2 regions of the Enterococcus montenegrensis genome follow, and region 1 is predicted to be linked to the other one. Evidence: a T-box and tRNA genes for the amino acid it is inferred to sense, from the RefSeq annotation. Region 1 holds a T-box; the other holds one or more tRNA genes.
The links. A T-box is a leader RNA that pairs with one kind of tRNA and senses whether it is charged. The one in region 1 lies ahead of P3T75_RS09920 (valine--tRNA ligase), so its partner is inferred to be a tRNA-Val.
Positions count from the first base shown of each region.

Region 2: it encodes a tRNA-Val, which carries the amino acid that the T-box ahead of P3T75_RS09920 (valine--tRNA ligase) is inferred to sense. The anticodon was not compared.

Region 1 is NZ_CP120467.1:2,063,603-2,066,986, reverse strand. It holds gene P3T75_RS09930 (redox-sensing transcriptional repressor Rex) at 53-718, shown strand; gene tpx (thiol peroxidase) at 803-1,294, shown strand; T-box leader at 1,336-1,546, shown strand; gene P3T75_RS09920 (valine--tRNA ligase) at 1,784-3,384, shown strand, end outside.
Region 2 is NZ_CP120467.1:2,516,953-2,520,336, reverse strand. It holds rRNA gene P3T75_RS12205 (23S ribosomal RNA) at 1-1,538, shown strand, start outside; rRNA gene rrf (5S ribosomal RNA) at 1,617-1,732, shown strand; tRNA gene P3T75_RS12195 (tRNA-Val) at 1,741-1,813, shown strand; tRNA gene P3T75_RS12190 (tRNA-Lys) at 1,817-1,889, shown strand; tRNA gene P3T75_RS12185 (tRNA-Leu) at 1,900-1,981, shown strand; tRNA gene P3T75_RS12180 (tRNA-Thr) at 1,988-2,060, shown strand; tRNA gene P3T75_RS12175 (tRNA-Gly) at 2,071-2,142, shown strand; tRNA gene P3T75_RS12170 (tRNA-Leu) at 2,163-2,248, shown strand; tRNA gene P3T75_RS12165 (tRNA-Arg) at 2,259-2,332, shown strand; tRNA gene P3T75_RS12160 (tRNA-Pro) at 2,347-2,420, shown strand; tRNA gene P3T75_RS12155 (tRNA-Ala) at 2,435-2,507, shown strand; tRNA gene P3T75_RS12150 (tRNA-Met) at 2,541-2,614, shown strand; tRNA gene P3T75_RS12145 (tRNA-Ile) at 2,628-2,701, shown strand; tRNA gene P3T75_RS12140 (tRNA-Ser) at 2,730-2,819, shown strand; tRNA gene P3T75_RS12135 (tRNA-Met) at 2,868-2,941, shown strand; tRNA gene P3T75_RS12130 (tRNA-Asp) at 2,960-3,035, shown strand; tRNA gene P3T75_RS12125 (tRNA-Gly) at 3,037-3,107, shown strand; tRNA gene P3T75_RS12120 (tRNA-Ile) at 3,124-3,197, shown strand; tRNA gene P3T75_RS12115 (tRNA-Ser) at 3,226-3,313, shown strand; tRNA gene P3T75_RS12110 (tRNA-Glu) at 3,322-3,384, shown strand, end outside.

The DNA of each region.
Region 1 (3,384 bases):
GTCTGTGGCATGATACACTGACTATGTGAAAAAACGAACAAAGGAGCCAATCATGGTCGAAGATAGTAAGTTAAAACAGATTCCTAAGGCAACAGCGAAACGTTTGCCTTTATATTTACGCTATTTAAATATGTTACAAGACTCCGGTATTAAACGAATTAAATCAAAAGAATTTGCAGAGATCACACAAGTTCCTTCTGCTACTATTCGACGCGATTTTTCCCATTTAGGGGAGTTGGGTCGAAGTGGTTATGGCTATGATGTTAGTTATTTGATTGAGGTTTTTAATAGTATTTTAGATACCAATGAAGAAAAAAGAATTGCTTTAGTTGGCTTTGGAAATCTAGGAAAAGCATTAGCAAACAACAATTTTCGGCGTAACAGTAATTTGAATATTGTTGCCGTTTTTGATAATAATCCAGATTTAGTCGGAAAAGTGATTGATGGTCATGAAATTTATAGCATGGCCGAATTTGATACAATTGCCAGGGAAAAGTGTGTGACGGTTGCAATTTCAACTGTGCCAAGTCAGTTCTCGCAAGAAGCAGTAAATGTGATTGTAAAAGCGGGGATTACGGCGATTTTAAATTTTGCACCAGACCGCGTGGACGTACCAGGAAATGTGCATGTGCAATACATCGACTTAACGACAGAATTACAGACGTTGATTTTCTTTGACCAAACGTATCAAGATAAAACAGCGGTGGCAAATAGTTAAGCAGTATCTTTGGTTTTTTACCGATCCTTATCTATACTGAATGTAGCAAGATATTTAACGACATCAGTAAAAGGAGAAGATAAAATGGAATTAACAAAAAAAGGTCAACCCGTAACATTACCCGGTGAACAACCAGCCGTTGGTGAAAAAGCGCCAGCTTTTACTTTAGCAGACTTGCAAGATGTTAAACATACGGTTACCGATTTTTTAGATAAACCAACAATTTTAAGTGTTGTGCCAGATATTGATACCCGTGTTTGTGCTATTCAAACCAAACGTTTTAATATGGAAGCAAGCCAAATAAAAGAGCTTAATTTTGCCACTATTTCAAATAATACCAAAGTAGAACAAGCTGCTTGGTGTGGGCAAGAAGGCGTAGATATGTTAATGCTTCATGATCCGGATAATACGATGGATGAAAACTATCATTTATTAATTCCAGCAACCAATCACTATGCCCGCGTTATTTTTGTTTTGGATAAAGAAGGCGTGATTCAATATCGAGAAATTGTACCAGAAATTAGTCAAGAGCCAGATTATGAAAAAGCGCTAGCAGCGGCGAAAAGTTTAATTTAAAAATTCTGATTTGACACTTGGTATGCTTCATTGTAGAATAAGCCCAGACGTTGAACAAGAGGAGTAGCAGAAGACTGCGTTTGAGAGAGGAAATCACAGCTGGGAGATTTCCACGTAAGTTTTGTGAAGGTAGCTTGGGAGTCTTTGATTGGAAATTTTAGTAAAATCAAACGTTTCGTGACCGTTAACTCACGCTTAAGAGGTAGAGTGATCTACAAATTAGGTGGTACCGCGTAAATTTACGTCCTAAGATGCTTGGCATCTTAGGACTTTTTTTATTGTTAAACAGATTTAAGTTTTAAGAATAATTTCTATTGGTTTATTAAAGTAGCAAGGATTCATTTTATAGCGAAGATGTTTAGCATGAAAAATTATTTTTCATACGAGAAATCAAGCGCGGAGTTTTTATTGTTTAGTTTACAGGCGGTTGAGATTAAAGTTTTGATTTGCAAAAGCTAGTTAATTTTTTAAATTTAAGGGGGCAAAAAAATGTCTGATAATTTATCAACAAAGTATAATCCACAAGAAGTGGAAGCAGGCCGTTATCAAAAATGGTTGGACGAAGATTTATTTAAACCAAGTGGGGATAAAAAAGCAAAACCTTATTCTATTGTGATCCCACCACCAAATGTTACCGGAAAATTACACTTAGGTCATGCTTGGGATACAACCTTGCAAGATATGATTATTCGCCAAAAACGGATGCAAGGTTTTGATACGTTATGGCTACCAGGAATGGATCATGCCGGTATTGCAACGCAGGCCAAAGTAGAAGAAAAATTGCGGGAACAAGGAATCTCTCGTTATGATTTGGGTCGGGAAAAATTTATTGATAACGTTTGGGAATGGAAAGATGAATATGCCGATCATATTCGTGAGCAATGGGCTAAAATGGGTCTTTCTTTAGATTATTCTCGGGAACGTTTTACTTTAGATGAAGGGTTGTCAGAAGCAGTCCGCAAAGTTTTTGTTACCTTATACGAAAAAGATCTGATTTATCGTGGTGAATATATTATCAACTGGGACCCGCAAGCCCGCACTGCCTTATCAGATATTGAAGTGATTCATAAAGATATTGAAGGTGCTTTTTATCATATGACGTATCCTTTAAGTGATGGAACAGGTGAATTGGAAATTGCGACAACCCGTCCTGAAACTATGTTAGGAGACACTGCGGTTGCGGTTCACCCAGAAGATGAGCGGTACCAACAATATATTGGCAAAACCGTTATTTTGCCATTAGTGAATAAAGAAATTCCAATTATCGCCGATGAATATGTTGACCGTGAATTTGGAACTGGGGTTGTAAAAATTACGCCAGCTCATGATCCCAATGACTTTGAAGTAGGAAATCGTCACGACTTGCCACGGGTAAATGTCATGAACGATGACGGGACGATGAATGATTTAGCAGGAAAATATGCTGGGATGGATCGTTTTGCTGCTCGAAAATTAATCGTTTCAGATTTAGAAGAAATCGGTCGCTTGGTTAAAATTGAAAAAATGAACCATAATGTTGGGCATTCAGAACGGACCGGCGTAGTGGTGGAACCCCGCTTATCAACACAATGGTTTGTGAAGATGGCACCTCTTGCCAAAGAAGCAATTGAAAACCAAGCAACAGAAGATGCCGTTGAATTTTACCCACCACGCTTTAATCAAACATTCTTGCGTTGGATGGATAATGTTCATGACTGGGTAATTTCGCGCCAATTGTGGTGGGGACATCAAATCCCAGCCTGGTATCACAAAGAAACCGGAGAAATGTATGTCGGTATGCAAGAACCTAGCGATAGTGAAAACTGGGTTCAAGATCCAGATGTATTGGACACGTGGTTCTCTTCTGCTTTGTGGCCATTTTCAACTATGGGTTGGCCTAATACAGATAGTGAAGATTACAAGCGCTATTTCCCAACCAATACATTAGTTACCGGATATGATATTATCTTTTTCTGGGTTAGCCGGATGATTTTCCAAAGTTTGGAATTTACTGGTGAACGTCCATTTAACAACGTTTTAATTCATGGGCTAATTCGGGATGAACAAGGGCGGAAGATGAGTAAGTCACTTGGTAACGGGATTGATCCAAT
Region 2 (3,384 bases), 450 kb from region 1:
GTCGGGACCTAAGCCGAGGCCGATAGGCGTAGGCGATGGACAACAGGTTGATATTCCTGTACCCGTTGTATTTGTTTGAGCAATGGAGGGACGCAGGAGGCTAAGAAGTGCAGACTGATGGATATGTCTGTTCAAGCAGTAAGTCTTGAGATGAGTCAAATGCTTATTTCTATAAGGACAAGCTGTGATGAGGAGGGAAATAATAGTACCGAAGCTTCTGATGTCACACTGCCGAGAAAAGCTTCTAGTGAGAAGACAACGGCCCGTACCGCAAACCGACACAGGTAGTCGAGGAGAGAATCCTAAGGTGAGCGAGAGAACTCTCGTTAAGGAACTCGGCAAAATGACCCCGTAACTTCGGGAGAAGGGGTGCTGACCGCAAGGTCAGCCGCAGTGAATAGGCCCAAGCGACTGTTTATCAAAAACACAGGTCTCTGCAAAATCGAAAGATGAAGTATAGGGGCTGACGCCTGCCCGGTGCTGGAAGGTTAAGAGGAGTGCTTAGCGTAAGCGAAGGTACGAATTGAAGCCCCAGTAAACGGCGGCCGTAACTATAACGGTCCTAAGGTAGCGAAATTCCTTGTCGGGTAAGTTCCGACCCGCACGAAAGGCGTAACGATTTGGGCACTGTCTCAACGAGAGACTCGGTGAAATTTTAGTACCTGTGAAGATGCAGGTTACCCGCGACAGGACGGAAAGACCCCATGGAGCTTTACTGTAGTTTGATATTGAGTGTCTGTACCACATGTACAGGATAGGTAGGAGCCGTAGAGATCGGGACGCTAGTTTCGAAGGAGGCAATGGTGGGATACTACCCTTGTGTTATGGCCACTCTAACCCGCACCACTAATCGTGGTGGGAGACAGTGTCAGATGGGCAGTTTGACTGGGGCGGTCGCCTCCTAAAAGGTAACGGAGGCGCCCAAAGGTTCCCTCAGAATGGTTGGAAATCATTCGCAGAGTGTAAAGGCAGAAGGGAGCTTGACTGCGAGACTTACAAGTCGAGCAGGGACGAAAGTCGGGCTTAGTGATCCGGTGGTTCCGCATGGAAGGGCCATCGCTCAACGGATAAAAGCTACCCTGGGGATAACAGGCTTATCTCCCCCAAGAGTCCACATCGACGGGGAGGTTTGGCACCTCGATGTCGGCTCGTCGCATCCTGGGGCTGTAGTCGGTCCCAAGGGTTGGGCTGTTCGCCCATTAAAGCGGCACGCGAGCTGGGTTCAGAACGTCGTGAGACAGTTCGGTCCCTATCCGTCGCGGGCGTTGGAAATTTGAGAGGAGCTGTCCTTAGTACGAGAGGACCGGGATGGACTTACCGCTGGTGTACCAGTTGTCTCGCCAGAGGCATCGCTGGGTAGCTATGTAGGGAAGGGATAAACGCTGAAAGCATCTAAGTGTGAAGCCCACCTCAAGATGAGATTTCCCATTTCTTAAAGAAAGTAAGATCCCTGAGAGAAGATCAGGTAGATAGGTCAGGAGTGGAAGTACAGTGATGTATGGAGCGGACTGATACTAATCGATCGAGGACTTAACCAAAGTAAAAGAAAACTCGGAAGAGTTTTGAAAAACTTCAAGATCCAGTTTTGAGTGAATGAAATTCACTTAATTAAATAGTGTGGTGGCGATAGCGAGAAGGATACACCTGTAACCATGCCGAACACAGAAGTTAAGCTTCTTAGCGCCGATTGTAGTGAAGGGTTTCCCTTTGTGAGAGTAGGACGTCGCCACGCGAACTTATGGGGGTTTAGCTCAGCTGGGAGAGCATCTGCCTTACAAGCAGAGGGTCAGCGGTTCGAACCCGTTAACCCCCATATGAGCCGTTAGCTCAGTTGGTAGAGCATCTGACTTTTAATCAGAGGGTCACAGGTTCGAGCCCTGTACGGCTCATAAGAAATATGCGGGTGTGGCGGAATTGGCAGACGCACCAGATTTAGGATCTGGCGCCTTACGGCGTGGGGGTTCAAGTCCCTTCACCCGCATAAAAGGCCGGCTTAGCTCAGTTGGTAGAGCATCTGATTTGTAATCAGAGGGTCGAGGGTTCAAGTCCTTTAGCCGGCATCAAAACCATGCGGAAATAGCTCAGTGGTAGAGCACCACCTTGCCAAGGTGGGGGTCGCGGGTTCGAACCCCGTTTTCCGCTTTACTTTAAAAAGTAAAAAAGCCGGGGTGGCGGAACTGGCAGACGCACAGGACTTAAAATCCTGCGGTGAGTGATCACCGTACCGGTTCGATTCCGGTCCTCGGCATTAGAAAGATGCGCCCATAGCTCAACTGGATAGAGTGTTTGACTACGGATCAAAAGGTTAGGGGTTCGACTCCTCTTGGGCGCGTAGTAATAATTTAACGGGAAGTAGCTCAGCTTGGTAGAGCACTTGGTTTGGGACCAAGGGGTCGCAGGTTCGAATCCTGTCTTCCCGATTTAAAAGAAACAAGGGGCCTTAGCTCAGCTGGGAGAGCGCCTGCTTTGCACGCAGGAGGTCAGCGGTTCGATCCCGCTAGGCTCCATATCATTTTAATAGTAATAATAAAGTGATTATTCGCGGTGTAGCTCAGCTGGCTAGAGCGTCCGGTTCATACCCGGGAGGTCGGGGGTTCGATCCCCTCCGCCGCGATTTTTTAGAGCCTGGACCTTTAGCTCAGTTGGTTAGAGCAGACGGCTCATAACCGTCCGGTCGTAGGTTCGAGTCCTACAAGGTCCATCCGTGGCATTGTAGATTTGATTTTTTTGGAGGATTACCCAAGTCCGGCTGAAGGGAACGGTCTTGAAAACCGTCAGGCGGGTAAAACCGTGCAAGGGTTCGAATCCCTTATCCTCCTTTGCTACAATTCTATATTTATGTAGAGAGTTAGTAAAACTTATATTATCGCGGGATGGAGCAGTCTGGTAGCTCGTCGGGCTCATAACCCGAAGGTCGTAGGTTCAAATCCTGCTCCCGCAATTTTAAAAACTAAATCCTGGTCCCGTAGTGTAGTGGTTATCACGCCTGCCTGTCACGCAGGAGATCGCGGGTTCGAGTCCCGTCGGGACCGCCATGCGGGTGTAGTTTAGTGGTAAAACCACAGCCTTCCAAGCTGTTGTCGCGAGTTCGATTCTCGTCACCCGCTTTTAGTTTTTAAATATGGGCCTATAGCTCAGCTGGTTAGAGCGCACGCCTGATAAGCGTGAGGTCGATGGTTCGAGTCCATTTAGGCCCATTACAAAATCAAAACATTTTTGGTTTTTGGGGAAGTACTCAAGTGGCTGAAGAGGCGCCCCTGCTAAGGGTGTAGGTCGGGAAACCGGCGCGAGGGTTCAAATCCCTCCTTCTCCGTTCTAGCTGGCCCGTTGGTCAAGTGGTTAAGACACCGCCCTTTCACGGCGGTAACACGGGTTCGAATCCCG